DNA from 4 places in the Exiguobacterium sp. s70 genome. Region 1 is predicted to be linked to each of the others. Evidence: riboswitches for the same ligand, from Rfam matches in the RefSeq annotation. Region 1 holds a riboswitch; each other region holds the start of a gene.

Evidence for each region. A riboswitch is a leader RNA that binds a small molecule or an ion and turns the genes downstream of it on or off. The one in region 1 is predicted to bind S-adenosylmethionine.
Region 2: it holds a riboswitch for S-adenosylmethionine, as region 1 does, so the genes downstream of both, KNP84_RS11005 (aminotransferase class I/II-fold pyridoxal phosphate-dependent enzyme) here and metK (methionine adenosyltransferase) in region 1, are expected to answer to the same signal.
Region 3: it holds a riboswitch for S-adenosylmethionine, as region 1 does, so the genes downstream of both, mtnK (S-methyl-5-thioribose kinase) here and metK (methionine adenosyltransferase) in region 1, are expected to answer to the same signal.
Region 4: it holds a riboswitch for S-adenosylmethionine, as region 1 does, so the genes downstream of both, msrA (peptide-methionine (S)-S-oxide reductase MsrA) here and metK (methionine adenosyltransferase) in region 1, are expected to answer to the same signal.

What each region holds. Positions count from the first base shown of each region.
Region 1 covers NZ_JACSLV010000001.1:278,172-285,789, reverse strand. Annotated here, with positions in the region: gene KNP84_RS01460 (iron-containing alcohol dehydrogenase) at 1-608, shown strand, start outside; gene KNP84_RS01455 (glucose-6-phosphate isomerase) at 715-2,067, shown strand; gene ytkD (RNA deprotection pyrophosphohydrolase) at 2,166-2,639, shown strand; gene KNP84_RS01445 (alpha/beta hydrolase family protein) at 2,620-3,375, shown strand; gene pckA (phosphoenolpyruvate carboxykinase (ATP)) at 3,411-4,982, opposite strand; SAM riboswitch class I at 5,298-5,417, shown strand; gene metK (methionine adenosyltransferase) at 5,550-6,758, shown strand; gene KNP84_RS01430 (hypothetical protein) at 6,798-7,295, opposite strand; gene KNP84_RS01425 (GNAT family N-acetyltransferase) at 7,460-7,618, shown strand, end outside.
Region 2 covers NZ_JACSLV010000004.1:147,106-154,723, reverse strand. Annotated here, with positions in the region: gene KNP84_RS11010 (iron-containing alcohol dehydrogenase) at 36-1,052, opposite strand; gene KNP84_RS11005 (aminotransferase class I/II-fold pyridoxal phosphate-dependent enzyme) at 1,049-2,224, opposite strand; SAM riboswitch class I at 2,303-2,403, opposite strand; gene KNP84_RS11000 (AI-2E family transporter) at 2,577-3,677, shown strand; gene KNP84_RS10995 (MDR family MFS transporter) at 3,943-5,187, shown strand; gene KNP84_RS10990 (peptide MFS transporter) at 5,332-6,825, shown strand; gene KNP84_RS10985 (glutamine synthetase family protein) at 6,875-7,618, opposite strand, start outside.
Region 3 covers NZ_JACSLV010000006.1:141,668-149,285, reverse strand. Annotated here, with positions in the region: gene KNP84_RS13370 (ABC transporter permease) at 1-387, opposite strand, end outside; gene KNP84_RS13365 (sugar ABC transporter ATP-binding protein) at 389-1,762, opposite strand; gene KNP84_RS13360 (sugar ABC transporter substrate-binding protein) at 1,762-2,838, opposite strand; gene mtnA (S-methyl-5-thioribose-1-phosphate isomerase) at 2,831-3,865, opposite strand; gene mtnK (S-methyl-5-thioribose kinase) at 3,862-5,013, opposite strand; SAM riboswitch class I at 5,095-5,197, opposite strand; SAM riboswitch class I at 5,403-5,504, shown strand; gene KNP84_RS13345 (2,3-diketo-5-methylthiopentyl-1-phosphate enolase) at 5,575-6,732, shown strand; gene KNP84_RS13340 (2-hydroxy-3-keto-5-methylthiopentenyl-1-phosphate phosphatase) at 6,729-7,379, shown strand; gene KNP84_RS13335 (methylthioribulose 1-phosphate dehydratase) at 7,376-7,618, shown strand, end outside.
Region 4 covers NZ_JACSLV010000004.1:99,949-107,566, reverse strand. Annotated here, with positions in the region: gene rlmN (dual-specificity RNA methyltransferase RlmN) at 1-255, opposite strand, end outside; gene KNP84_RS10760 (amidase family protein) at 325-1,728, opposite strand; gene KNP84_RS10755 (hypothetical protein) at 1,840-2,001, shown strand; SAM riboswitch class I at 2,046-2,147, shown strand; gene msrA (peptide-methionine (S)-S-oxide reductase MsrA) at 2,211-2,723, shown strand; gene KNP84_RS10745 (GRP family sugar transporter) at 2,753-3,616, opposite strand; tRNA gene KNP84_RS10740 (tRNA-Ala) at 3,751-3,823, shown strand; gene KNP84_RS10735 (four-helix bundle copper-binding protein) at 3,937-4,269, shown strand; gene KNP84_RS10730 (3'-5' exonuclease) at 4,335-4,901, shown strand; gene KNP84_RS10725 (bifunctional glycosyltransferase family 2/GtrA family protein) at 4,945-6,006, opposite strand; gene KNP84_RS10720 (sodium:calcium antiporter) at 6,110-7,111, opposite strand; gene KNP84_RS10715 (HD domain-containing protein) at 7,320-7,618, opposite strand, start outside.

The DNA.
Region 1 (7,618 bases):
AAGATCAAACGATTTACGGCATCGTCGATATGATGAGTCATTGTTTCGAGCAATACTTCCACCCGAATCATGCGCCGGTCCAAGAGCGTATGACGGAAGGTGTGTTGAAAGCGGTCGTCGAATCGGCACCGAAACTCGTCAATGACTTGGAGAACGTCGACTTGCGCGCCATCATCTTGTTCGCCGGAACAATCGCCTTGAACGGTGTGCTCCAAATGGGCGCCTCGGGCGACTGGGCGTCACACAACATCGAGCATGCGGTCTCGGCTGTCCATGACATTCCACACGCAGGCGGACTCGCAATCTTGTTCCCGCGCTGGATGGAGCATGTGCTTGAAGAAGACAACGCCGCTCGATTTGCACGCCTCGGGACGGAAGTGTTCAACGTTGAACCGGCCGGTAACGATCTTGAGACGGCGAAACGGACGATTGCAGCTGTCCGCGCCTTCTTCGACGAGCTCGGTGCACCAAGCTCACTCCGTGACTATGACATCGATGAATCGACATTTGACGCCATCCTCGACTCGGCGATGAAACGAGGCGCATTCGGTCGCTTCCGTACGCTCGAACGTGAAGACGTCGCAGCGATTCTTGAACTGAGCAAATAAGGCGATTTCATGCCTATTTTGCAATAATGATTGAACGAATCCGACGTTTCCGTTTATGATGGGTCATGTATGGCTCTTCAATGAGCGATTTAAAGGAGGAAATGACATGTCAACAGTACGTTTCGATTATTCAAACGCCCTGTCTTTCGTCGGGGAACATGAAGTCGATCAATTGCAAGAAACCGTGAAAGCAATGCATTCGGTCATTCATGACCGCAGTGGGGCAGGTAGCGATTTCCTTGGGTGGGTCGACCTTCCAACAAACTACGATACGGATGAGTTTGCTCGCATCAAAGCGGCTGCGGAACGAATCCGTGAAAATTCGGACGTCCTCGTCGTCGTCGGAATCGGTGGATCATACCTCGGCGCACGCGCGGCAATCGAGATGCTCCAACATTCATTCTTCAACGTGTTATCTAAGGAAGAACGCAACGCACCACAAGTCTTCTTCGCCGGCCACAACATCTCGTCGACATACTTGACGGAGTTGCTCCAAGTGCTCGAAGGCAAGGACGTCTCAGTCAACGTCATCTCGAAATCGGGAACGACGACTGAACCGGCCATCGCGTTCCGTGTTCTCAAACAGTTCATGGAAGACAAGTATGGTCAAGATGGCGCACGTGAACGTATTTATGCGACGACAGACCGTGCCCGTGGCGCCTTGAAGACGCTCGCGGATGCAGAAGGCTACGAGACGTTCGTGATTCCAGATGACGTTGGAGGTCGTTTCTCGGTGCTCACACCGGTCGGACTCCTTCCGATCGCGGCAGCAGGCATCGACATCGACGCCCTCATGGAAGGTGCACGCGATGCCCAAACGGCTTACTCGTCTCCGAACTTGGCGGACAACGAAGCGTACCAGTACGCGGTCGTCCGTAACGCTTTATATGCGAAAGGCAAGTCGATTGAGTTGCTCGTCAACTACGAACCAGCCTTGCATTACGTATCGGAGTGGTGGAAACAGCTTTATGGCGAGTCAGAAGGGAAAGACAACAAAGGGATTTTCCCGGCGGCAGTCGACTTTTCGACGGATCTCCACTCGATGGGACAATACATTCAGGAAGGTCGTCGTGACTTGTTCGAGACGGTTATCCGTGTCACGAACGTCCGTCACGCGATGAACGTGCCGGAAGATTCACAAGACCTCGATGGCTTGAACTTCCTCGCTGGTGAGACGATTCAATTCGTCAACGACAAGGCAGCTGAAGGAACACTCCTCGCCCACACGGACGGAGAAGTCCCGAACCTCGTCGTCGAATTGCCAGAGATGACGCCGTACCACCTCGGTTACTTGTTCTACTTCTTCGAGAAGGCATGCGCGATGAGCGGATACATCCTCGGAGTGAATCCGTTCAACCAACCAGGCGTTGAAGCGTATAAAGCGAACATGTTCGCGTTGCTTGGAAAACCAGGTTACGAAGAGCAAAAAGCTGAGCTTGAAAAGCGCTTGAACCAATAATTTTGAGTAGGTCCGCTCCGGCGGGCCTATTTTTTTGTTTGAAACTAGTGGAAGACAAGGTAAAGTGAGAGTAGACAGGGGAAAGAAAGGGATGGACTATGTTGACATTCACGGACTACTATCACAATAAAGTCGAGTTGAGCTTTGCGCACTATCCATTTTCGGATACACCGCTCCACGTCTGGGTCGTCGCTCGCTTTGAAAATCAATGGGTGCTGACGAAGCACAAGCAGCGCGGGCTCGAGTTTCCGGGTGGGAAAGTCGAACCCGGCGAACACGAGGATGACGCCGCGATTCGGGAAGTGTATGAAGAGACGGGCGGTGTCGTGAAGACGCTCCATTATCTCGGCCAATATCGCGTGCTTGGGCGTGGCGACACGGTCATTAAAAATATTTATTTCGCCGAAATCGAACGTTTCGACGATCATCCGGCGGTCGACGAGACCGATGGGGCCGTCCTTATGAAGGAATTGCCGACGAATCTGCTCCGGAACAATCGGTACAGCTTCATGATGAAAGACCGGGTGCTCCCGGAAACGATGAAGGTGCTCTATGAAAAACAATTGGTTTGACAAGGTCGAGGTCCTGCCGCCGTACGCCGGTTATCCGGTCCATCGTGGCTGGTATGCGACGCGTGACGGTGAGGACGTCGTCGCCTATACGATCACACCGAAACGGCCGAACGGACACGTCCTGTTCTATCTGCGCGGCGGAACAGGACGCATCGGGGATGTGCGTTTGCCCCGGTTGATGCAGTTCGCTGCCAAAGGTTTTCACGTCGTGGCGCCCGTTTACCGGGGTAACCATGGCGGGAGCGGGAAAGAGGACTTCGGCGGCGCCGATCTAGAGGACGTCCTGTCTCTCTACGATCGCGTCCGTCGAACGGATACGTTCATTCATGCCCTTGGTTTCTCGCGCGGGGGCATGATGGCGTTGTCGCTCGCCGCGGAACGACCGCTCACGTCCGTCACGTCATGGGCGGGTGTGACCAATCTCGAGTGGACATATGAAGAACAGCGTTCGATGCGGAAGATGTTGCGCCGTATGACCGGGGGCGACCCGGAAGCGGCCCGTGCCGCTTATGTTGAGCGCTCGCCGCTCTACAAGGAATGGGATGCACCGACGTTGTTGATTCACGGCACCGATGATGAACAAGTCCGCCTCCGCCATGCGACGGCGGTCGCGGAACGGATGGGGGAGCGGGCCGAACTTTGGGTCGTCCCATTCGCCCATCAACTCCCGTTCTGGGAAAAATGGAAGACGACCGATGCGGCGATGGAATGGATGCTCGCCAACTCAAAAAAATGAGACGATTGCCGATTCGGCAGTCGTCTCATTTTTCGTTATACGATGATTGGTCCGGCCGCAACGACCGCCTCACTCGCTTTCGTGAATCGTTTGAAATTGTCCTGGAACTTCCGGGCGAGCGCCGTTGCCTCGGCATCGTAGCGCGCTCCGTCTTTCCATGTGTCCCGCGGATTGAGCACGTCGCCTGGCACGCCGTCAATGTGGCGTGGAATCTCGACATTGAAAATGTCGTGGCGCGTCGTCTCGACGTCACGCAATTTGCCGTTGACCGCCGCGTTCACCATCGCCCGTGTATAGGCGAGCTTCATCCGTGATCCTTCTCCGTACGCGCCGCCGGTCCAACCCGTGTTGACGAGATAGACGTCGACGTCGTGCTTCTCAATCAGCGTACCGAGCATGTCCGCATAGCGCTCCGGTGCGAGCGGCAAGAACGGTGACCCGAAGCAGGTCGAGAACGTCGCCTGTGGTTCAGTGACGCCGCGCTCCGTGCCGGCGAGTTTTGACGTATACCCTGACAAGAAGTGGTACATCGCCTGCTCTTTCGTCAATTTGCTGATTGGAGGCAATACCCCGTATGCATCGGCCGTCAAGAAGACGATCGTGTTCGGATGACCGGCCCGTGACGGAAGCATCGCGTTATCGATGAATTGAATCGGGTAGGCGGCCCGTGTGTTCTCGGTGAGCGAGATATTCTTATAATCCGGTGCACGGTTCTCGTCTAAGACGACGTTCTCAATCAATGAGCCGAAACGGATGGCATCGTAGATTTCCGGCTCGTTCTCGCGCGACAAATTGATCGTCTTCGCGTAGCAACCGCCCTCGATATTGAAGACGCCGTCGGGTGACCAACCGTGCTCGTCATCCCCAATCAAATGGCGTTCCGGGTCGGCCGACAGTGTCGTCTTCCCAGTTCCCGATAGACCGAAGAAAAGGGCCGTCTCGCCGGCGTCCGATACGTTCGCCGAGCAGTGCATCGATAACACATGTTGTTCCGGCAACAGGAAGTTCATGACCGAGAAAATCGATTTTTTAATCTCGCCGCCGTATTCTGTTCCCCCGATCAGAATGGTCCGCTTGGCGAATGAGACGAGAATGAACGTTTCGGAGTTCGTCCCGTCGATGATTGGGTCGGCCTTATAACTAGGTGCATAGATGACCGTGAAGGGCTCGAAGGCACCTTTCGTCGGCCATTCACGCAAGAACAACTGTTTGGCGAACAAATTGTGCCACGCGTATTCCGTGATGGCACGGACCGGGAGCGTATAGTGCTCGTCTGCCCCCGCAGACGCCTCGAGATAATAGAGCTTGTCTTTCGTTTCGAGGTGCGTCAACACTTTGTCGAGTAGCGCGGTGAACTTCTCTTCCGCGATCGGTTGGTTGACTGGACCCCAGTCTACTAAATGATTGCTGACTTCATCTTGCACGACGAATTTGTCTTTCGGTGACCGTCCTGTGAATTTCCCGGTACTGACCGATAAAGCCCCGTCTTTCGTCAGTACGCCCTCACCGTTGCGAATGGCTTCTTCCACCAGTTCTGGAACCGTCAAGTTCCGCATCATGTCGGCACCTTTAATTAATTCTTCGATTTTCAGGAGCGTTGTCGCCATCCTGAATCCCACCTTTCCCCTAAATAGATGTGGATGAAATCCGCATACTTCCGCGTTTAATCAGTATGACGTTTTTATTATATGTGACATACTAATCAAAAACAAGCATTTTTTACCCTTTAAAGTAAGCGCTTTCTTACATTGTCATTCTAACATATTCTGTACCAGGTCATAGTACAAAAACCAAAACGGACAAAAAAATGTTTGATATTTCACAAACATAACTATTTGACCGTTTGTGAAAAGTTTGACGAATTCGGTCGATACGCTTGACAGAACGGGGTGTCATTTATATGATGGTCTTCGTAACGGATACTCTTATTCTGAGCGGTGGAGGGAACAAGGCCCTACGAAGCCCAGCAACCGTCCGATTTTTCATTGTTATTCGGAAAAGGTGCTATCCTGAAGCGAAGCGTAAGCTTCGAACGATAAGAGGGTAAGGAAGAACGATTCAACCTTTCCCATTTGAACATGGCGAGAGGTTTTTTTCATTACCGTCCCAAAGCAACGCGTAAGGGGAACGAGTACCGTCCACACATCACCCTTTATTATAGGAGGTTTTTCGAAATGGCAAACTTGAACCGTCGACTTTTCACTTCGGAGTCCGTCACGGAAGGACATCCGGATAAAATTTGTGACCAAATCTCAGATGCGATTTTGGATGCAATTTTAGCTGAAGATCCAAACGCCCGCGTTGCGGCTGAGACGTCTGTCACAACAGGTCTCGTGCTCGTAGCAGGTGAAATCACAACATCAACTTACGTGGATATCCCGAAAGTTGTTCGTGAAACTGTTCGTGAGATCGGCTACACACGTGCGAAATATGGTTTCGATGCAGAGACTTGTGCTGTCCTCACATCGATCGATGAGCAATCGGTAGACATCGCGCAAGGTGTTGACCAAGCGCTCGAAGCTCGTGAAGGACAAATGACTGAAGAAGAAATCGATGCGATCGGTGCTGGTGACCAAGGTCTCATGTTCGGTTACGCAACAAAAGAGACGCCGGAACTCATGCCGCTCCCGATTTCACTCGCTCACAAATTGTCACGTCGTTTGGCAGAAGTTCGTAAGAACGGCACGCTCGCTTACCTTCGCCCAGACGGTAAGACACAAGTGACAGTCGAATACGACGAAGCGAACAACCCAGTTCGCATCGACACAATCGTCATCTCAACACAACACGCGGAAGACATCACGCTCGAGCAAATCCAAGCTGATTTGAAAGAGCACGTCATCGATGCAGTCATCCCGGCTGAACTCATCGACGCGGACACGAAATACTTCATCAACCCGACTGGCCGCTTCGTAATCGGTGGACCACAAGGGGATGCAGGCCTCACAGGACGCAAAATCATCGTCGATACGTACGGTGGATACGCTCGTCACGGCGGCGGCGCGTTCTCAGGTAAAGATCCTACCAAAGTTGACCGTTCAGCAGCGTATGCAGCTCGTTACGTGGCGAAAAACCTCGTTGCAGCGGGACTTGCTGACAAAGCAGAAGTTCAACTTGCTTACGCAATCGGTGTTGCTCACCCGGTATCAATCGCGGTTGATACGTTCGGCACAGGCAAATTGAGCGAGACTGAGCTCGTCGAACTCATTCGTGAGAACTTCGACCTCCGTCCGGCCGGCATCATTAAGATGCTCGACCTTCGTCGCCCAATCTACAAGCAGACAGCAGCTTACGGCCACTTCGGTCGTACAGACGTTAAACTCCCATGGGAGCAAACGGACAAAGCGGCAGTGCTCGAAGAAGGCGCGAAACGCTTCGCATAAGCATAGAAAAACGACCTTTCACTCGAAAGGTCGTTTTTTTTAGGCTTGCGGCTTGTCTTCAGTTGTTGAGTTCTCTTTGCCAAGTGCCGTATCTTTCGCTTCGACGACTTTCTCGCCGATCGATTGTAAATCCGATTTCGCTTCTTGCGCCGTCCCGACGACTTTGTTCACGTCTTGTTTGACCGTGTCGACTTCACCGGCGACTTTTTCATAGACGTTTTGCACGTCGGTCGCGACGTCTTGAATGACCTCGCTCGCTGCTTTCACTTGACCGATGACTTGTGACGCCGTTCCGGCCGGGTCTTGCTTGACCGTATCGACGAGACCGCCGACCGATGACTTCGCGCTCGAGAACGATTGTTTCGTGTTCTCACGGTTTGACGTGCTAAGTAAGGCAAGTAGGCCGCCGACGAGGGCGCCGAGGAGCATCCCAGTCACGACTGTGATTTTTGGACCTCCTGTGTTCGTTTGTTCAAACTGACGGTTCGGATGATTGGCTTGCTCGACTTGTGGATCGTGTTGTAGTTTCGGTTCCATGGTAACACTCCTTTTTGTAAGTTGGCATTGATACTCTTATACCCGACACAAAATGGAAAATAACGTCTTCCTTCATTTCGACATCAAAAAGTAATGAACGGGCAGGATATTTTTTTGCCGATGGGGAATGTTACTACTAGATTGGCCAAAAGGGGGATGCCGTTATGAAGATTCGAGAAGCCGTGCCAGAAGATGCCGCCACCATCCGCGACATTGCGCTCGCGACGGTCAGTGAACGAGACGAGGTTCGTTCGAAAGTAATGGAACGCGCCTATCAACAAGAAGAAATCGTCCGCGCCATCAGTTCAAGCGAGGAAGCGAAA
Region 2 (7,618 bases), on a different contig from region 1:
TCTATTAAGTTGTTATCATCTTACTTTTAATTCTTTTAATTGTAAATAGATAATTGTAAATTTTCAAAAATTATTTTCAGAAAATTTTTATCGAGCGGTGCCGGCAACTGTTGCAGTTCGGTCTCCGTCATGACGGAGTCGACCAGTACCGGGATGTCGCCCGACCCGACCCCGAGCGTCTCGAGCGTCGTCGGTGCACAGAACCGTTTCAACCAGGCCTCCAAATACAGAGCATCGGCCGAGCGCCGCAAGCGCTCTTGGACGATTAGGCCGAAGCCGACCTTGTCTCCATGCAAGAAAGAGTGGGTCGACTCGAAGCGGCTGAGCGCATTATGGACCGCATGGCCCACGGCGACGCGTGTCCCGGCGTCACCAAATCCACCGACGGCGCCACCGATGGCGAGCACGTGATCGACCGCGAAGCGGACGTCGTCACTATACGACTTAAAAGCGTGCTCGCTCAATTCAAGTTCGACGAGACGCCCGCACTGCTCGGCCAAGACGAGTCCGGTGTTGACGCCGGCGTCAGCTGAGCTGTCACCACTCAAATAACGGGCCTCGTAAAACTTCGCGACCGTGTCGATGACACCGGCCCGAAAGTATTCATATGGTGAGCGCGAGATGACCCGTGAGTCAACGATGACCCGTTCGATGACGACGCGGAACATGTCGTAGCGCTCGTAGCTCCCGTCCTCCTGATAGACGACGCTAAGCGGTGTGAACGCCGCACAGTTCGAGGCGAGCGTTGGGACGACGATGAGCGGGACGTTCCGTTGATAGGCGACGAGTTTGGCCGTATCGACGAGCTTGCCGCCTCCGACGGCGATTAACACGTCGGCGTCCAACGGTTTGAGCCGTTCGACTTCCGAGTCCGTGCACTCCCCGCTGAACCTTGTCGCCGGATAGTCCGCGATGGCCGGAAAGATGGCTCGGACGACGTCATACCCGTTCTGACCGTGCAGGACGTGGGCACGTCGGCCGTCGACTAAGTCATCAAGACGGTCGAGCGCGTCATCGGCGTGGTCATATTCAAGGACGGCCTGACGAATCATGCGCGCACCTCCTCATAGGCGGCAAACAACCGCTCGATTCGTTCGACGGCCTCGTCAATCTTCGGTTCCGGTGAGACGAGACCGAAGCGGACGTATCCGTTCCCTTCCGAACCGAAGAAATAGCCCGGGGTGACGGCGACACCGGCTTCATGCAGCAGTTTCCGCGAGAACGACTTGGCATCACCCTCAGGCACTTTCGCCCAGACGAAGAACGAGCCTTCCGGCGGTTCGACGGCCCAGCCGGCTCGGTTCAACCCGTCGATCAGGCGATCACGCCGTGCCTCGTACAGTCGTGCCAAGTCATCGCGAATGGTACGGGGCGCCTCGAGCGCAGCGATAGCCGCCGCCTGGATGGCCGAGAACACGCTGACGTGGACGTGGTCCTGATACGTGTTGATCGCCTCGATGATGTCCGCGTTCCCGACAGCAAAGGCGACGCGCCAACCGGACATGTTGAACGCTTTCGACATCGTATATACCTCGATGCCGACTTCTTTCGCCCCTTCCGCCTGCAGAAAGCTAGGCGGGACATGGCCATCGAATCCGATGCTGCCGTATGCGAAATCGTGGACGACCATCAAGTCCCGCTCCCGGGCGAAACGGACGGTATCGTCAAAGAAAGCGGGTGAGGCGACGGCTCCGGTCGGATTGCTCGGGTAGTTCAAATACATGAGTCTTGCATCTTGCGTATCGAGCGTCTCATAGTCCGGCAAGAAGCCGTTCTCTTCCCGGAGGACGAGGTCCCGGACGACGGCACCGGCGAGGCGTGCCCCCGAGATGTAATCAGGATAGCCGGGATTCGGTAGCAAAATCCCGTCGCCAGGTTCGAGTACGCATTGCGGCAACGTGATGAGACCAGATTTTGAGCCGATGAGAATCGCTACTTCTGTCTCGGGATCAAGTTCGACTCCATACTCATTCAAATAGAACGTCGCCACTGCTTGCTTCAGGCGGGCCTGACCGCGGAACGGACCGTATTGATGGGTCGAGGCGTCGAGGAGCGCCGTCTGAAGCGCGTCACAGATCGGCTCAGGCGTCGGCAGGTCAGGCGTCCCTTGTCCGAGTCGGATGATGTCGCGGCCGGCTTGTTCGAGTTCGGCCACCTCGTTCGCGAGTCCGACGAAATGTTGAGGTGGTAACGTTTTAAGTAGATGTGAGCGTCTGTCAGTCATGAATAGTCCTCCTATGCAAAAAAACACCCCTTTCCGCGGAAAGGGGTGTCGAGATACGGACGTATTCAAACAACCACCTTTCCATCTCTCAAGGTCACCTTGCTGGAATTAGCACAGTATTGAAACAATCTGTTGCTGAAGCTTCATCGGGCCAGTCCCTCCGCTTCTCTTGATAGAAAGTGTTTTATATGCGATTTGTCTTTTTGTAATATGTCACTTAGTTAACCAAACGTTACCAATCTTGTCAATCCTTTTTTGAAAATGAGCATGTCCTCTTGAATCCCGATAAAAAAACGTTCATAGTGAAAGTGAACGTTATTCTACAAAATTTAAAACATGAGGGGATGGACCTTTGGAATTAAACCGTCAATTGATTTGGAAGTTGAGCGTGATCGGCCTGATCCTGCTCGTGCTCTGGAAAGTCATCAGCGAACCGGATACGATTTCGCAGATGATGCATTATACGTTCCAGTTGCTGACGCCGATTATTATGGGAATCGCCATCGCGCTGCTCCTGAATACCGTCCTGTCCTATATAGAAGAACGGTTTCAACTAAAACGATATCAAGGCTTGCTAATCGTCTATATCATCTTTATCGGGATTCTCGTCATCTCTGCGGTAACGCTGTTCCCACGCATTTATTCGAGCCTCGCCTCGCTCATCGAGGAACTCCCGTCCTATATCCGGCAAATCGACGGGTATCTGTCACAGTTGAACACGTATTTGAAAGAGTATAACGCGACAGTCGCCCAGGCCATCGATTTCAGCCGGTTCGAGGAGCGCTACTCGGGCTGGGTCGAGACGGCCGTCTTGTCGTCGGTCAGCTACGTGTCGAGCTTCACGATGACGCTCATCAACTTCTTGATTGGGATCGTCATCTCGATTTATCTTTTAAAAGACAAAGAGATTTTTGCCCGCATGTTCAAGCGGCTGTTGTATGCGATGTTCCCGGTCGCGTCAGCCAAGACGACGATCGACATCTTCCAAGAGATGGATTACATCTTTAAACGCTATATCATCGGGAAGTCGCTCGACTGCCTCATCATCGGGGTGCTGGCCGTCGCCGGTCTGTTGATTATCGGGGCGCCATACGCGCTTCTCCTCGGCGTCATCGTCGGTGTCTTGAACTTCATCCCGTACGTCGGGCCGCTGCTCGGGATGATCCCGGCGTTCATCATCACCTACTTCTATGACCCGTTCACGGCGCTCATCGTCCTCTTGTTCATCTTCTTGTTGCAACAATTCGACGGACTCTGGCTCGGCCCAAAGATTCTCGGCGACAGCGTCGGCATCACGCCGTTCTGGGTCATCACGTCGATCATCATCGGCGGCAGCCTGTTCGGCCTCGTCGGGATGTTCATCAGCGTGCCGGTCACGGCGATGATTCAAGTCGTGTTCTCACGCTTGATCGACTACCGGCTCAGTCGCAAAAATTTGAATGAATTGTTATGACACATTGATGATTTAGGTTGACACATTTCACAGAAATATCATAATCTTGAAGAGAAGACAGTCCAATGCAGAAAGGAGAGGTACCGATGTCAGTCATTCAACGCTCGCACGTCCAAGTCCATATTGACCGGCAGGCGCCTCTCCGTGATTTGAATCCGTGACGTTCGCCTGCCTTCCGAGGCATGTCTAAGATCGTAGGGACGCGTATGCCTTTGTGCATGCTGCGTCCCTTTTTACATTCCAATAATTAAAGCAGGTGAACCTAATGATTCAATCACTCAAACGACTCGACCGCAATATTTGGATCCGCTTCCTCGGGGAGACGATCACCGGCGTCATGATGTTCATGATCGCGCCGTTCCTTGTCCTCTATTACAGCGACAAGCTCGACAGTTATATCCAGGTCGGTGTCATCATGGCGACCGGTCCGATCATGGCCCTCATCGGTTCGGTCGTCGGCGGACGGCTCGCAGATTTGTATGGCCGCAAACCAATCATGATGATCGCCATCCTCGGCGACGCGCTCGCGCTCGTAGGTTTCGCGTTCGCCGAGACGTTCTGGCCGCTCCTCATTTTGAACGCCATGCTCGGTTTGACGAACTCGTTGTTCCATCCGGCCGCGAGCGCGATGGTGGCGGACGTGACCGAGCCCGAACAGATGAACGAGGCGTTCGGCCTGTTGCGGATGGGCCATAACATCGGGGCGGCGCTCGGCCCGCTCCTCGGCAGCGCCGTCCTGTTCATCGACCGGCAGTATATCTTCTTCTCGGCGTCATTCGTCTTTATCCTTTATGCGCTCGTCCTCGGCCGCTTCATCCGGGAGTCGCTCCCGGAGACGACCGAGGCCGATACACCGTCTAACCGGGACGTCCTACGGGTGTTCTATAACGATAAGGTGTTCCTCGTCTTCATCTTCGCCGGTGTGTTCATCTCGATGGGCTTCTCGCTCATCGAGAGCATGCTGCCGCTGTTCTTGCGCGAGTCGATGCCGTCGTTCACCGACCGTGAAAACCCGTTCGCCTATATGCTCGCCTTGAACGGCATCATGGTCGTGTTGTTCCAGTTCCCGATTGCCTCGAAACTTGGACGCAAGCCATTCGGTAACGTCATGCTCGCCGGGGCGATCATCTTCGGGGTCGGCATGATCTTGATCGCGGTCATGCCGCGTCTCCTCTACTCCATAGGGACACCGTACCTCGTCCTCGTGAGCGTCTTGCTCGCGGTATACGCGTTCTATACGCTTGGCGAGATAATCATGTCCCCGGTCCAACAGACGTTCATCGCCTTGATCGCTCCGGAGAATATGCGTGGGGCCTATAATGGGGCCGCCAGTATCCAATGGTTGATTGGCGGGGTGACGGCTCCGATCATGGCGAGCCTGTTCTTTGACCAGCGGGCCGGACATATCGCCTTAATCCTCGTCGGGGCGGCCAGTTGTGTGTCAGGCCTCATCTACTGGCAGCTCGGACGTCGCGTCAGTGCGGCCGAAGCGAAACAAAAGACGGCTTGACCTATATAAATCACACTGAACCTAGTCGTTTAGTGTGATTTTTTAATTCGTTGCAAATTCGTTAAATTTTGAATATTTGCTTCTATTATTCTTTACAAACATAATGATTCTTTTTATGATAATACGGTTAAGGAGGGATCTTTCATGGAAAGGATCGATAAACAGAAAATTGTGGACAGCGTGCCACAAAAAGGTTTTTTCGGACAGCCGAAAGGGTTGTTCACGCTATTCTTCACTGAGTTTTGGGAACGGTTCTCGTATTACGGGATGCGTGCCATCCTCGTCTTCTACATGTATTACGAGGTATCAGATGGCGGTCTCGGTCTCGACCAGAACGTCGCCTTGTCCATCATGTCGGTGTATGGCGCACTCGTCTACATGTCGGGGGTCATCGGGGGATGGCTCGCTGACCGTGTGTTCGGGACGTCCCGGGCCGTCTTCTTCGGCGGTGTGTTCATCATGCTCGGTCATATCGTACTGTCGATTCCGGGTAGCCTGACGTTCTTGTTCATCTCAATGGCGTTGATCGTCATCGGGACCGGTCTCTTGAAACCGAACGTCTCGAGTATCGTCGGTGATTTATACAATGAGACGGACCGTCGTCGTGACGCCGGGTTCAGTATCTTCTATATGGGGATCAACCTCGGTGCCTTCATCTCGCCTTTGATCGTCGGAGGGGTTCAAAAGAGTTATGGCTTCCATTGGGGCTTCGCGCTCGCCGCGGTCGGGATGTTCATCGGTCTCGTCGTCTTCATGGTCACGAAGAAAAAGAACCTTGGTCTCGCCGGTTCATACGTACCGAACCCGTTGACACCGTCTGAAAAGAAAAACGCAATCAAGTATACGACGATCGCAGTCGTGCTCATCGGTGGTCTGTTGGCCGTGTTGATTCCACAAGGGTTGTTCACGATTAACACGTTCATCGGTCTCGTCGGTGTGTTCGGGATCGCGATTCCGACGATTTATTTCATCGTCATGTATCGCAGCCCGAAAACGACGGAAGTCGAGCGGTCACGGATTATCGCCTATATTCCGCTCTTCATCGCCTCGGTCATGTTCTGGGCGATTCAAGAGCAAGGCGCAACGATTTTGGCCAGTTATGCGGATAAGCGGACCGACCTTGAATTTTTAGGGTTCACGCTGTCACCGGCCTGGTTCCAGTCGCTCAACCCGTTGTTCATCATCATGCTCGCTCCGGTGTTCGCATGGCTTTGGGTCCGACTCGGTGACCGTGAGCCGAGCATCCCGACGAAGTTCGCCTTCGGGATTTTGTTCGCAGGGTTAAGTTTCTTGGTGATCTTGCTCCCGGCCTACTTCGGTGGCCCGGACACGCTCGTCAATCCGCTCTGGCTCGTCCTCAGTTACTTCATCGTCGTGCTCGGTGAGCTCAGCCTGTCGCCGGTCGGTCTGTCGGCGACGACGAAACTCGCCCCGGCTGCCTTCTCGGCCCAGACGATGTCACTCTGGTTCTTGTCGAACGCGGCGGCACAAGGGATTAACGCCCAGCTCGTTCGTTTCTATTCACCAGAGAACGAGATGCTCTACTTCGGGATTATCGGTGGAGCAGCGATTGTACTCAGTATGATTTTGTTCGCTCTCGCCCCGGTCATCAAAAAGTATATGCGCGGGATTCATTAAGCGTAAAAGCCCATTCCTCGGCCGAGGAATGGGCTTTTGTATACGTTGCTTATTTACGGACTTGGATGAGCGACAAGTAGCGGTCGATCAAGTCATGGTTGAAGTAATCATGGAACCGGTCCGACTTGAGCGATTGAATCGACTCATGGAACGTCGCCGGGAGTGACGAGATGCCTTGGCTTTCAATCTGCTTCGCCGAGTACTCGAACAAGTCGTCCTCGTTCGGTGCCGACGGCTCGAGCTGTTGCTCGATGCCCTCGAGTCCGGCATAAATCAATGACGCAAGCGCGAAGTACGGGTTCGCACTCGGGTCTGGGTTACGGACTTCGACGCGCGTCGCGCTTCCGCGGGACGCCGGAATCCGAATCATCGAACTGCGGTTCGACGGGCTCCAACAGATGTTGACCGGTGCCTCGAAACCTGGCACGAGACGCTCGTACGACTCTGGGAGCGGGTTCGTGAAGATAGCCGTTGCGCGGGCATGCTTCAGAATCCCTTCGATGAAGTGACGGGCCGTGAGCGATAGACCGTAATCCGACTCCGGCTCTTCGAATGCGTTTACAGTCGGGTTGCCGTCCTTGTCGTTCTTCCAAACCGAGATGTTGAGGTGCATCCCCGAACCGTTCACGTCACGGAGCGGTTTCGGCAAGAATGACACTTTTGCACCTTTCTCTTGGGCTGCCAATTGAACGATTTCTTTGAAGAACTGGATGTTGTCGGCCGTGTGGAGCGCGTCATCATATTTGATGCCGATTTCGTGCTGGGCCGGTGCGACTTCGTGGTGGACCGCCTC
Region 3 (7,618 bases), on a different contig from region 1:
CGCGAGCAAGTCCGGTAACCGGAACTTGATCGTCACGAGCGCGTTCAACAGCCCGACGAGCACACCGAGCGCAATCGGGACGAGCAAAGCGACGAGCAGTTCTTGACTATGTAACACGAGGCTTGACGCCGCCCCGATTGTTGCAAGGCTCGCCGTCGAGCCGACCGATAAGTCGAATCCGCCGACGATAAGCGAGAACGTCACCCCGAGGGCGAGCAAGGAGACGATTGATACGGATTTGATGATGTCGCTAAAGTTCGCGTACGTCAAAAACTGGTCGTTCGTCACACCGAAGACGGCGATGAGTGCGAGAATCGCGAACAGCGTACCGTATTGACCGATGCCACTGAAGCGTTTCGTGCGTTGTTTGATGACGAGTTGGGCCATGTTAGACGCCTCCTTTCTGTTGCCAACGGCCGCGGTCGAGCCAAAGCGTCCGGTTGGCGACCAATTCTAATTCATGCGGTTCGCTCGAGGTGAAGATGACAGTCTTTCCACTTTTCGCGAGGCGAGTGACGAGTTCATAAATATCCCGTTTCGCCGTCACGTCGACGCCTTTCGTCGGTTCGTCGAGCAGATAGACGTCCCGGTCTTCGAGGAGCCATTTGCTGAGGACGATCTTCTGTTGATTCCCCCCGCTCAGCTCCCGGACCGGTTGCCCGACCTGGTCGTATTTCACTCGCAGCGAGGCCAATACACGTGTGATCGCGTTCGCCTTCCCTTCAATCGCGAGGACGTTCCGTTCAATCGAATCGTCGAGGAAAAGCCCCTGTTTCCGGCGTTCTTCTGGTACGAGGGCAAATCCGGACCGGACCGCCTGACGCGGTTCACGAATCTTGAGCGGTTTCCCGTCCAACATCACTTGTTGTTCGACACCAGAGAGACCGAATAGCGCCTCAATCAACTCCGTCTTCCCGCTCCCGGTGACGCCGCCGATGCCGACGACTTCGCCTTTATACGCCGTGAACGAAAGCCTCGTCCCGAACGTCGGTAACGTGAGGTCTGCCTGAATCCGGATCTCGGTTTCAGGAACGGCTTTCTCTACCGCCTCTGCCATGTCAGATCCGCTCAAATACGTATGGATATCTCGTTCTGACAACGCCTGAAACGGCCCTTCGTAAGCGATGCGCCCATCCCGGAGGAACGTCGTCGTCGTGGTGATGCGCGACAGTTCGTCCGATCGATGGGTGATGAGAAGAATGCCGACGTCCTCTGCTGCGAGCGACTGCAGTAATGTGAGCAGTGCCGCCGCATCATCCGTCGACAAGGCGGCCGTCGGTTCGTCGAGCAAGAGGTAGGCCGCATCACTCGCGAGCGAACGGGCAATCAAGACACGTTGTTTGACACTGAGCGGGAAACGCCCGACCGGTTCGGTCACGTCAATCTCTAGCCCGACACGTTCCAAGTAGGCAGCCGCTCGCTGTTTTAGTTCGCGAGGACGAATCCGCTCGACCGCCTGCCACGGCACGACGTTCTCATAAATCGGTAAATCGAGATAGAGCGCGTCATCGACTTCTTGCGACACCGTGATGACCCCGCGGCGAATCGCCTCGGCCGGTGTGAGTGTGACCGCCGTTTCGTCGAGCTCGACCGTCCCGGACGTCGGGATGATGGCGCCACTCAACAGCTTCACGAGCGTACTCTTTCCGGCCCCGTTCAATCCAAGCAATCCATGAATCTCGCCACGTCGAAGCGTGAAGCTAACATCGTCGAGCACGGTGACGTCGCCATAGCGTTTCGTGACGCGTTCGAGCCGTAACATCAGTCCGTCCCTTTCATCCAGTCCGACCAGGCCGCGTCTGATGCGCCCCAGTTCGGGACGTATTGACCGAGGTCGTCCATCGTCACTTTTTCGTCCGGCAAGACGTCACGATCGACGAGATACGGGTCGACCGAATGAATTGACGGCGTCTCTTCACCCGCTAATTTTTGATACGCATAACGGACTTGGATCCGTCCGATTTCAGCTGGGTCGGTCGCCGCCGTTACTTTCCACGGGCTACCGTCCTCTTGCATGAGTTGAAGGTCTTCGTCACTCAAATCGATGCCATAGACGGCGATTTCATCGCGTCCAGCCTGTTTGATGGCACGGCTCGCCCCTTTGGCGAACTCGTCCCACATCGCGAATACGGCATCAATCTCGCCTTCCGGATACTTCTTCAAAATCGCTTCCATCTGGCTCTGTGTGTCGAGCGCCGTATTGTTTGTCGCCGAACCGAACTTGGCGACTTCCGTAATGCCCGGGTAGCGTTTCAAGAACGCATCATAAATCGTGTGGCGTCGTTCCATCGGTGTGAAGCCACCGACCCAAATCGTGACGATTTTGCCTTCGCCGTCCAAATCTTCAGCGAGTGCCTTGAGCGAACGCCAGGCGAGCGAATAGTCGTCCTGGTCGATGACCGTCACCCCGTCGTTCGTCAAATCGTTGTCGAACGCGACGACTTTGATACCTTTGTCGAGTGCGCGTTGGACCGGTTCTTTCAACGCATCGGCGCGGCCATGGTCAATCAAGATGACATCGACGCCTTGCGTCGTCGCCGTGTCGACGTAGCTCGCCATCTTCGACAGATCGTTGTCGGCGTTGTACACTTTCACGTTGCCGCCGAACGATTCGACTTGTTCTGTCACCCCATTGATATACTGCGACGAGAACGTCCCGATCGACATCTGCATGATCAAGGCGACGTCGATCTCTTTCGGCAACGTCCCGTTCGAGACCGAGACGGGCTTGGTCTCTGCCGTCTTCTCGGCCGGCTTCGACGGGGCCGCTTGCTCGTTCGTGCAACCGACGAGCGCCAAGACGAATGTGAATAACAAAATCAATAGTTTTTTAGACATGAATCGTTCCCCCTACATGATGTGTGATGGTGGCTTCTGTCGGTTCGAACACCCCCGCCTCGGTGATGAGTCCGGTGATGAGGTCGGGCGTCGTGACGTCGAACGCCGGATTGAAGACGGTGATACCGACAGGCGCCGTCGGTTGACCACCGATATGTGTGACTTCTGACGGATTCCGCTCCTCGATTTCAATCGTGTCATCCGCCGTCAAATCGAACGTCGAATGCGGCGCAGCGACGTAGAACGGAATGCCGTAATGCTTGGCGAGGACGGCGAGCTGCAACGTCCCGATCTTATTGGCGACGTGACCCGTCCGTGTGATACGGTCGGCTCCGACGATGATGGCGTCGACTCGTTTTGACTGAATCGTCCAAGCCGCCATATTGTCCGTGATGAGCGTCACGTCGATATCGGCCCGATCGAGCTCCCAGACGGTGAGGCGTGCCCCTTGCAGGAGCGGTCGCGTCTCACAGGCGAAGACGTTGAAGGATACACCTCGTTCTTTTCCGACGTAAAACGGTGCGAGCGCCGTACCGTAACGCGATGTCGCGATGGCACCGGCGTTGCAAATCGTTAACACGTTCCCCCCGGCCGGCAACACCGTCAGTGCATGCTCGCCGATGGTCCGGTACGTATCGACGTCCCGGTCGTACAAAGCGATGGCGCGGCGTTTGATTTCCTCGGCAATCGCCTCAAAATCATCCCCGACATTTAAATCAAGGAGCGATTCAATCACGTTTTGCAGATTGACCGCTGTCGGCCGGGTCGCAATCAAGCGGCGTCCGACGAGGTCGAGCCGACGCGTGAAGTCCGGGTCATCGACTAACCGTCCCGCTTCTTTGGCGAGGACGAACGCCCCGAAGTAAGCGATGGCCGGTGCGCCGCGGACTTGGAGCGTCTCGATGGCATGTTCGGCCTGTTCAAGCGTCTCGATTGTCACGTAACGCTCTTCATGCGGCAACAACGTCTGGTCCAATACGATGAGTTCGTCTGTCTGTGAATGGAAACGGATGTTTTGGACCGTCATACGCGCACCCCCGACAGGAGTGTCACCAAGTCGTCAATCGATTCGACGCTGTGTCGTTCTTTAATGAGCGCCGTCCCGAGGGCGAGCGCGTCACGTTTTCGTTCGAGCCGCGTCGCTTCCGGCAATGTCTCGAGATCGGCGACACCGGCCAGTCCGACGGCACGGCGAATGAGTTCGCAACCGGCGTAGCCGATCGTGTCGCTGAAGACCGTCCGCAACAACTCGTCGACGAAACCATCCGTATTGAATGGCTCGACGGCGCGCTCAAAATTAGCCCGAAACGTCTTCTCGAACGTCTCCCACACCGTCAAGACGTCCGTGAAACGCTCGAAGCGTTTGAGCGGGTCATAGAACGTCGACAGCGTCAAATGGGCGATGATTTGGCCGAGGTCGAAGCCGAACGGTCCGTAAAATGCGAACTCTGGATCGATGATTTTCGTCTCTTGTTGAGTCGCGAAGATGCTGCCCGTATGTAAGTCTCCATGCAGGAGTGCCTCATGTTTCGTGACAAACCCGACTTTCAATTTCGTCACCTCGATCTTGAGCGCCTGGTCTTGCCAAAGGCGTTCGACATCTGCTCGCAGCGCCGTCTCGATGTTGTTCGACTCCGCGTCTTTGAACGGATCGGTGAAGATGAGCTTCTCGGTGATGTCACACAGTTCCGGGTTGTAATAGTCACGTTCAATCCGCTTCTTCGCGATCGGTCCAGCTGCGTAATCCGACGTCGCAAACAGCGTCTCGCCCAAAAATTCACCGACATGACGGGCGAGTTCCGGGTAGCTCTCCCCGTTCAAATAGCCGGTGCGGACAATCTCATAATCAGATAGATCTTCTATAATCGTGTAAGCGAGTGTCCGGTCGCTGCCAAGGACAGCCGGGACGAACCGAGGCGCGACAGTCGCAAACTCACGGAGTGCCAACTGTTCAATCCATGCCCGCTCGAGCGTGAGCGGCCAGCTCTCACCGACGACTTTGGCGTATGGGAGCGCTTGTTTGACGATCAGGCGCTGTTCGCCTTGGCGAATCCGAAACACGAGATTCAAGTTGCCGTCCCCGATCTCCTCGCACTCGGCGATTCCTTCTTGCAAGTATCCTAATTGACGGACGTGCTCGACGACGGTCTGTTCTGTAAATGGTTGATATGACATGATGTTTTCCCCTTCCTGTACGTTGCCCACAAAAAAAGCCCCTTTCTCCGCGAGAAAGAGGCACAGCCAAAATGGTTGTTCCTCTCATCTGTCAGACATTCGTCTGGTGGATGTAGCACCGTGCCTAGTGGTCGGTTGCTGCGGCGTCATCGGGCCAATTCCCTCTGCCAACTCGCGATAAGAGTGTGTTATTCGATTCGGTGAACTTATGTGATGAATATTACGGACTCGACGTCACGATTGTCAACGTCATTTTCTCGACGCAACTCCGTCTTTTTTTGTGCATATATGGAAACAACTTCCCAAAATATTTTTTTTGGAAAAAAAGGAATTGACGACGTGATGATTCTGTGCAAAAATTCAATTAAATTTCACAACTTCAAATCACATTCTTATCAAGAGCAGACGGAGGGACGAGCCCGATGATGTCGCAGCAACCGACCAGAGATGGCACGGTGCTAATTCTTGCAGCGAAAGCTGAGAGATAAGAGTTCATTTTTTTATGATGACCTCTTGCCTCGGCATGGGGTCATTTTTTGTTTGCCTGGAAGGAGGAACCATATGAGTATCACTGCCACATATGAAATCAAACGAACGGACGCGGTCGCGACCGTCGCCGACAAAATCGCCCTCGAGCTGACGGTCGGTACTTGGACGGAGCTGCCTCACTTAGAGCAAGAGCAGTTACAGGCGTACCGGGGTGAGGTCGTGTCGACCACACATACGGATACGACGAGCCGCTTCACAATCCGCTACCCGTTACATAATGTCAGCCCTGACTTTTCATCCATCTTGACGACGACGTTCGGGAAACTGTCCCTCGACGATTCGATTCGGTTAATCGATTTGACGTTGCCCGAGACGCTCGCCCCTCATTTCAAAGGCGCCAAGTTCGGGGTCACTGGAATTCGCGAGTTACTCGGTGTTCATGATCGCCCGCTCGTCATGAGCATCTTCAAAGGTGTCATCGGCCGTGACCTCGCGTTTCTCGAGCAGCAACTCCGCGATCAGTTCGCCGGAGGCATCGATATCGTCAAAGACGACGAGATTTTATACGACAACCCGCTCACCCCATCGCTCGAACGGGCCCGGATCGGAGCGGACGTCATTCAAGCCCACTTCGAGGCGACCGGGAAACGTGTCCTCTACGCCATCACGCTGAGCGGCCCCGTGTTCGGTCTACGTGACCAGGCGCTCCGTCTTATCGAGGCAGGTGCGACAGCGCTCCTGTTCAACGTCTATACGTACGGTCTCGACGCACTGCGCGAACTTGCGAACGATTCAGACATACGCGTCCCCATCTTGGCACATCCGGCCTTTGCCGGCGCCTTGACCGGATCAATCAGTCATTCGCTCTTACTCGGTAAACTCCCACGCCTCGCCGGGGCCGATTTAACGCTCTTCCCGTCTCCGTACGGCTCCCTCGCGACACCGCGTGACGAGGCGTTCACGATTCGTGACCAGAGCGCCGAACCGCATTGGTCGAAACCGATTTTACCGGTCCCGTCAGCCGGGATTCATCCAGGACTCGTCGCCGATATCATTCGTGATTTCGGGACGGATGTCGTCATCAACGCCGGCGGTGGCATTCACGGACACCCGGACGGCGCAGCCGCCGGGGCTCGTGCTTTCCGACAAGCGATCGCTCACGTTCTCGGCCAAACCGAAGGACAGACGGACGAGCTCGATACCGCGTTGAAGGCGTGGGCGTCACGATGACGGTCCATATCCTCTGCGACTTCGACGGGACGATCACGGCGGAAGACAATATTATCGCGTTGATGAAGGCGTTCGCCCCGCCGGCTTGGGTCGAGTTGAAAGATGCGGTCCTCGAGCAACGGATTTCGATTCGCTCCGGTGTCGGTCAACTGTTTCAACTATTGCCGAGCGCAGATGCCCCGGCCTACCGTGATTATTTGTTGGAGCGCATCACGCTCCGCCAAGGGTTCCCGGCATTTTTAGAAGAAGTTCGGGCCCATGGCTGGAAGTTTGACGTCGTCAGCGGCGGGATGGACTTCTTCGTGCAGCCGGTCTTGGACGGGCATGTCGCCCCCGAGCATATCTACTGCAACGTCGCCGACTTCTCCGCTGAGACGGTCACCGTCGCTTGGCCACACGCTTGCGATGAACAATGTACGAACGATTGCGGCTGTTGCAAGCCGACGCTCGCTCGTCGCATCGTCAATCCCGCCGACCGCTTGATCGTCATCGGCGACTCAGTGACCGACTTCGAGGTCGCGAAGCGTGCCGACTTCGTCTACGCACGAGGTCAACTCATCACGCTCTGCGAAGCGGCAGGCATCCGTTACGCACCGTTCGAGACGTTTGACGACATCACCCATCACTTGAAGGAGGTGGTCGTATGAGCCTTGCGACACGTTGGCTTGAACTCGCCGACATTAAAGACGAACTCGCCGCCCGCGACTGGTTCCCCGGAACGAGTGGGAATTTGGCGATTCGCGTTTCCGACGATCCGCTCGAATTTCTCGTCACGGCGAGCGGACGCGATAAACGAAAACGAACACCGGAAGACTTTGTTCACGTCGATGCGGCCGGACGCTTGATCGGCGAACAGACAGGAAAACCATCCGCCGAGACGCTGCTC
Region 4 (7,618 bases), on a different contig from region 1:
ATCATGCAATTTAAGTAAAAATTTGACCGTACCGTCGCCCGCTTCTTGTTTGACGAACAGGTCTTGCGTCGAGATGACGTATTCGGCGGCGAGCGCCTCACGTACCTCGGCCCGTACCGAGATCTCCTCGATGTGTTTGACTCGGTCGATATAGAGCGAGTCCCAGATTTGTCTAGCGTGGAAGGCGCTGTATCCCCAAGAGACGCACGCTTCCGTCAGCTGATCAAATGTCAGCCCGTATATAGATGGTTTCATTGCTATCTGTCCTTTCTTCAATCCGCATACGTACCATTGTAGCGGACGTGGACGACCGGTGCAACGTTCTTATAACGGTGGGACGGGACGTGTCACGTGACGCTCGAACGCATAGGCGAGACGAATCAAGTCGCGTTCGGCATAGCTCGTCCCGGTGAACGATAGACCGAACGGGGCCCCGCTCGCCTTCAAGCGATACGGGATCGTGACGGTCGGATGGCCGGCTTTCGCCGCCATGTCATAATTGTGGTCATGCGGCAAGACGAGCGCATGAAGTTCCTGCTCGGCCAACAATCGGTCGATGCCGTCCGTCTTGGCGTGATAGACGTCGTCGAGGCGGCGCATCAAATAGGCGTCCTCAATCAAGCGACCCGATTGTTCGTTCGCTTTCTCGAACGTCTTCTGTCCGTGCGGAATCGTCTCCGGATGACTGTTGTTCCAGTTAATCAAATCCGACAACGTCTCATACGGGAGCTTCGTCGAGGCGAGATACGCCTCGATTCCGAGCTTGAACTCATGATACAGGATATCCCCTTGGTCGAGCCCTGCTTTCGACGGCAGTTCGACGGTGACGACCTCGATGCCGCTCTGTTTCAGCAATGCGATCGCTTCGTCGTAGAGCACCTGCTCTTCTTCAGACAAATCGGTCTTGACGACGCCGACACGCATCCCGACTGCTTGCCGCTCATCAAGACAAGTCCGGTAAGGCGGACCGGCCGGAAGATGCGTCGTTGCTGGGTCAGCGGGATCTTCCCCGACCATCGTCTCAAGGGCGAGCACCGCATCCCGGAGTGTCCGTGCCATAGGGCCGGCCGTGTCCTGCGACCGGGAGATCGGAATGATGCCGCTGCGGCTAATCAACCCGACGGTCGGTTTGATGCCAACGATTCCGTTATGGACGCTCGGGTGAATAATCGAGCCGCTCGTCTCGCTGCCGACGGCAAGCAACGTCAAGTTGGCCGCGACCGCTGACGCCGAACCTGAACTCGACCCTCCGACATCGAGCTTGTCCCCATATGGATTGAGCGTCTGGCCACCGACCCCACTCCAGCCGTTCGGCATGCCCTCGGTCAAAAAGTTGGCCCATTCGGACAAGTTCGCTTTCCCGAGGATGATGGCCCCGCTCGCGCGCAAGCTTTGGACGAGATGGGCGTCCCGGCCGGCGAAGTGATGCGCGAGGGCGACGGCCCCGGCCGTCGTCTTCATCAATCCCGCCGTCTCAACATTGTCTTTGATCAGCACCGGGATGCCGAGCAACGGTAATCGCTCACCTCGTTGATAGGCGCGATCCGCCGCCTCGGCCTCGAACAAGGCGTCCGGGTTCACTTGAATGACCGCTCTCAGCTTATCGTTCAACTGGGCGATTCGAGTCAAATAATAGGCCGTCACGTCACGCGCCGTGAACGTTCCTTCTTTATATCCGCGATGGGCGGTCTCGATATCGAGTTCGAAACATGTGTTTGGTTCAGTCATATAGATTCCTCCTTTGGTCACTCGATGGTATTCGCTATCGCCACATGATTTCCTGTTTTCGTTCGCCAACGAATATGTAACTTGGTACACTGAAAGAAAAGGGAGGTTACTATGAACCGTTCGTACGTACTCGTCTTATTGTCCGTCTTTGCCTTGTTCTTCTTACAGCTATATGCCGGGGACGCTCCGTATACGCTACCGCTCTCCATCGTCCTCGTCATCTTGATTCTCGGCACCACCTTGGTCCAACTTCGACGCAAACCAAACCGTTGACGCCGCTTCAAATCTGATGGTATGATGCTCTCACCAACTACATATCGATATCTCGAGTGAACGAGAGACCTGGCTCTATGACTTCACAGCAACCTGCTTCGGCAAGGTGCTACTTCCAGCAAGGCAGTTTGCCTTGGCCGATATGACAGAGCGCTCATGTCGATGACATGAGCGCTTTTTTTTGGAAATTGATCGAGGGGGAATTACTAATGGAAAAAGCAACATTCGCAGGCGGCTGTTTTTGGTGCATGGTGACGCCGTTCGAGGAACAACCTGGCATCGAGTCAATCGTATCCGGTTATACGGGAGGTCACGTCGATGACCCGACGTATGAACAAGTGAAAACAGGGACGACGGGACACTATGAGGTCGTCGAGATCACGTTCGACCCGACGCTATTCGCTTATGAACGACTGCTCGAACTATATTGGATTCAAACCGACCCGACCGATGACGGCGGCCAGTTCCAAGACCGCGGCAGCCAATATGCGCCGGCCATCTTCTATCATACGGAAGACCAACGCGTGAAAGCAGAACAGAGTCGCGACGCGCTCGCGGCGAGCGGACGCTTCAAACAGCCGATTGTCACGAAGATTCTACCGGCCGACACGTTCTATCCGGCCGAGGAATATCATCAAGACTTCCATAAAAAAAATCCGGCCCACTATAAAGAGGACCGGAAGAAATCTGGGCGCGACGCATTCATCGAGCAAGCCTGGTAAACAAAAGACGGGTCGTCTGACCCGTCTTTTTAGCTCTTGGCAATCCCGAGCATGAATCCGGCCACGACGATGAGCCCGATTCCCATAAAGACGAAGACCCGTTCTTTCGTCGTCTTCTCTTCTTTCAATAGATAAATCCCGCCGAGCGTCGCCACGACGACGTTCAATTGGGACAAGGCGAACGACGTCGCGATGCCGACCTCACCGCTTGACACGAACAGCCCGAAGTTCCCGATCCCCCAAGCGAGACCGGCCAAAATGTTTTTGAACGTCTTCGGGTCGAACTTCTTCACATCTTTCTCACGCAGGCTGAACAATAGCGCCGCGATGAACATCCCGACCGATTGCGGCAAGATGGCCGTGATGCCGTCGACCTCGAAATAGTTCGTCAGGACGGCATACGTCACATAACCGATACTCGACACGAGCAGGACGAGCAAACCTTTCTTCAAGGCGCCGCTGCTATCGCCATCTTTTTGTTGTTGGTATGACGTCAGTGCCGCCCCGATGATAATCAACACGAGCGCAGAAAAGCCGAGCCACAACTCGGTCGTCGTCTTCCAATCTCCGAGCACGATGACCCCGAACAACGACGTCCCGACGAGTTGCATCCCAGTGCTGATCGGCATCGCTTTCGATACACTTAAAATTTGAAACGACTGGAACTGTAAATATTGCCCGAGTGCCCAGAACACACCAGAGATGAAGCCGGTCACGATTGCGAGCGTCGTGAACTCCGGATTGAAGACGAGTGCGATGATGACCGCCATCACCATCGCCCCAATCGTCGTCCCGATTAACTGTTGAATCGGCTTGCCGCCGACTTTCGAGACGATGAGTGGGATACTCCCCCACATCAAGGCAGGTAAGAGTGCGAGTAAAATCATTTCCATAGATAACACCTGCTTTCGTAGAATAACATTACCCATGATTTTCCCACGTTTACGCTCGATTAAACTTTGTTCAAAAAAATTTAAAAATACCCATTGCCAAATGTTTTACTAGGATGATATAATAATTTTCGAACGGGGCATTAGCTCAGCTGGGAGAGCGCCACGCTGGCAGCGTGGAGGTCAGCGGTTCGAGCCCGCTATGCTCCATTATGGAAGTCACCACTCATTTGAGGGGTGACTTTTTTGCGTCTCCGCCCGGTTTAAGTCACCTGGTAGCGGGTAATGATTGTAAGACATCATTATTCTAAGGGGGACTTACTATGGATCGTGCCTCTGTCGAAGAGACCATTTTAGCCGTCATCGACTGTATGCGGGCAAGCAATCACTGTTTCTCAAAATGTTTACAAGAAGAGGATTTATTGATGGTCGCCGAGTGTATCCGGCTGACGAAAGAATGTTCGGAAGTGTGTGCGCTCGCCTTGAACGCGCTCGAGACCGATTCGGCTTTCACCAAACCGATTGCTGCACTCTGCGCCCAGGTGTGCGACACGTGCGCCGTCGAATGTGGCCGCCATTTGCATGACCATTGCCAACGTTGTTCCGAAGCGTGTCTCCGCTGTGCCGAGGCGTGTCGCAACCTCGTGGCCGCATAATCGCTTTTTAGTCTAACGATATGTTAGACTTTTTTTATACTTGTTTTATGAGAAAGGGACCGATTATGTCACATTCAATTCTTGCCATCGACGTCGAGACGGCCAACCGCGATAGTCGCAGCATCTGCTCTGTCGGCTGGAGCCTACTCGTCGACGGTGAAATCATCGAGACGAACCAACTACTCGTCAATCCAGAAGAAGACTTTGACGCAGGCAATATCCGCGTCCACGGCATCCGGCCGAGCGACGTCTGGGACGCCCCAGCCTTACCCGAGGTGCTTGAACAGCTCTATCCGACGCTGCGGGATGTCGACCTCGTCATGGCGCACAACGCCTCATTCGATATGGGCGCTTTCAAGAAAGCGATCGCCAAATATGATTTATATACGTTTCCGACGATCGAGTACGGCTGTACCGTCAAGCTGTCGCGAAAACTGTATCCTGGACTGCCGAATCACAAGCTGAACACGATGGCGGAATATTTGAACGTCCCGTTCATCCATCACGATGCGGCTGAAGATGCCCGTGTCTGCGCGTTGCTTATGCGCGATATGATGCAGAAGACCGGGATTCATGACCCGCGTGAACTGCACCGCTATACATCGGTCAAGCTCGGGAAGCTCGCCTATTGACCCATAAGCATGCCAGACAGGCCAAGACAATCGTCTTGGCCTGTCACCGTTTAAAGATCCATCTTTTTTGGACGTAATAACTGACGACGAACAAAAGGCTGTCGACGAGCACTTTAATCCACACTTCCCCGTCCCGAAACAACAGGAACAATACATAGACGAGACCGGCCGACAACGCCATCTGCAAGCCGACGAGACCGAAGTATTTCGGCATCGCCCGTCTCGCTTTCGAGTCGAATACGACTTTTCGATTCACCACGTAATTGAATAAGGACGAGATGATGCGGGCCAATACCGTCGCAATCAAGACATGGGTCGTCTCAAACCACGGATTCAATAAAAAAATGAACAAGGCATAGGCGCCGATATCTAATAAAAATGAGGCGACCGAGGATAACGAATAGGCTAAAAACATGCGATAAATCAGAATCGAGTCGATGACCGGGCGAAAATGGGATGAGGCGTTCTCGGCCACATACACGGTTTGAATCGGAATCTGTTGAATCGGGACTTGCCAACGTTTCGTGAACGTCAACATGTTCATCTCGAACTCATAGCGGTTCCCGGGCACGTCGAGCAACTGTTCCGCATAGCGCAACGGAACGGCCCGCAGACCGGTCTGGGTGTCTTTCAGTCGAAGCCCGCTGCCGACGAGCATGACACCACGTGTCATCTGGTTCCCGAATCGGCTTCGGAACGGAATATGCGCACCAGAAAAATCACGACAGCCCATGACCAGATGGTGCGGCCGTTGAACCCCTGCTTCATACAAGCTTTTTACATCCTCCGGCAGATGTTGTCCGTCCGCATCGACGGTGATGACACCATGCGTACCGGGGAATCGTTCGACGACGTGACGAATCCCCGTCTTCAACGCCGCACCCTTGCCTTGATTCCATTCATGGACGAGAACAGTCGTCACCCACTTCCCGACCTCATCGAAGACAGTTTGGGATGTCTCGACACTCCCATCGTTCACGACGATGACATGGACAAATCCCGTCTCTTTCAGCTCGCGCACAAGTGTGACGAGCGCTTGATCCGGATTATAGGCTGGGATTAAAACGACATACTCATCTAAACGTTCTACGGAATGCATTTGCATCGCCACCCCTCCTTCCCTCCTTCTATACCCAAGACGATGAAAAGTGATTCCTCGGACCGCGGTAAACAAAAAAACACGGTGTCTCGGAGGACACCGTGCCAGATTAACCGATGAAGATGAAGTAAGACGAAGCAAAGTAGACGAGCACGACAAGCGCCGATGGCAAGATGTAACGCAGTTTCGACGTCACATCTTTGCGAAGAAGCGTGTACATGACCAACACCGACAAAATCGTGATTCCGATTGCCGTCACCAAGTGAGACGCAGCTACGTCGGCCAAAATCGAGCCGTTTTGGTAAAATACGTCAGACATGGCGATGATGAGCATGTTGAAGATGTTGCTCCCCAAAATCGAACCGAACGCCAAGTTGACGTTTCCAAGCTTCAAGGCGACGAAGACAGCCACTGCTTCCGGGAGCGAGGTCGTCGCGGCAATCAAGAAGCTGCCGACGAAGCTCGAACCGAGGCCGGTGACGACGGCGATTTGATCACCTAACACCGATAGCGCCGTTCCGGCCGCCATGATGACGAGCGCGGCGATGATGAAGCCGATGACTGCACGTTTGACCGTGATCGAGCTCGTCGCACTCGCGCCGACTTCTTGTACCGTCTCGTGGGCAGCCTCACGCTCGACGGCAGGTTGTTGCGGACGTTTTCCGATATAGTAAATCCCAATCCCGTACAATGCCGCGATCAATAAGGCGTCGATTCCGATGCCGAGAACCGTGAAATCGATGCGCACGATGAGAGCAATCATCGTGACGAGCGTCAACATGAGCCCGAGACCGGCCGTATAGAGATGATCTCGGCTCGCTTCATTGAACAAGCGTTTCTGACGATAGAAGAGATCGAACATCGCCAAGATGAAAATGTTGAACAAGTTCGATCCGAGCATGTTCCCGATGGCGATATCCGGGTTGTTGATCATGACGGCCGAGACGCTCGTCGTCACTTCCGGCAGCGATGTCGCACCGGCCAGCAATACCGTCCCGACGAGCATCCCGCTCATCGTCGACTTCTCACTGATGACGTCAGCGTAAGTCGAGAGTTTCATGGCAGCGTAAACGGTGATGGCTGCGGCCAAGATGAAATAAATAAATACCATTTGAATAAGTCTCCCCTTTTTCATGAATTCAAAAAGACCTCTTTATGGACGCCAAAAAAGCATCCATAAAAAGGTCTTGCGGACTTGGTAAGAAGCTCGGTGGACCGAGTGCATTGCACCGTAATGACGACCCACCGACCACGGTTGTGGTCGCTACTCCCCCTCTTATGTTCACGACGAATATATCACGTTGAAGGTCATTTGACAATCAATTGAACCTTAAATGGGCGACGACGTCATCGACTGGCATCGCCGTCCGGTAGGACAGTTCATCAATCGCTTGGAGCATCGGGAGCGGTAAACGTTCCCATAGCCCTGCTTTTTTCAATTGTGCGGACAAGCCATCAAGCTCCGGTTGATTGACGTCCGTGCCTTGTCGATAGCCTTCGCGCATCGTCTCATTCAACTCATAGGCGGTCTGACAGAGCGTCGACGTCTCTTGGAGCCAGTCCTCTTCATGGAAGCCATGCTGAATGACATTGAACAATTTCCCGAGCTTGTCGGACC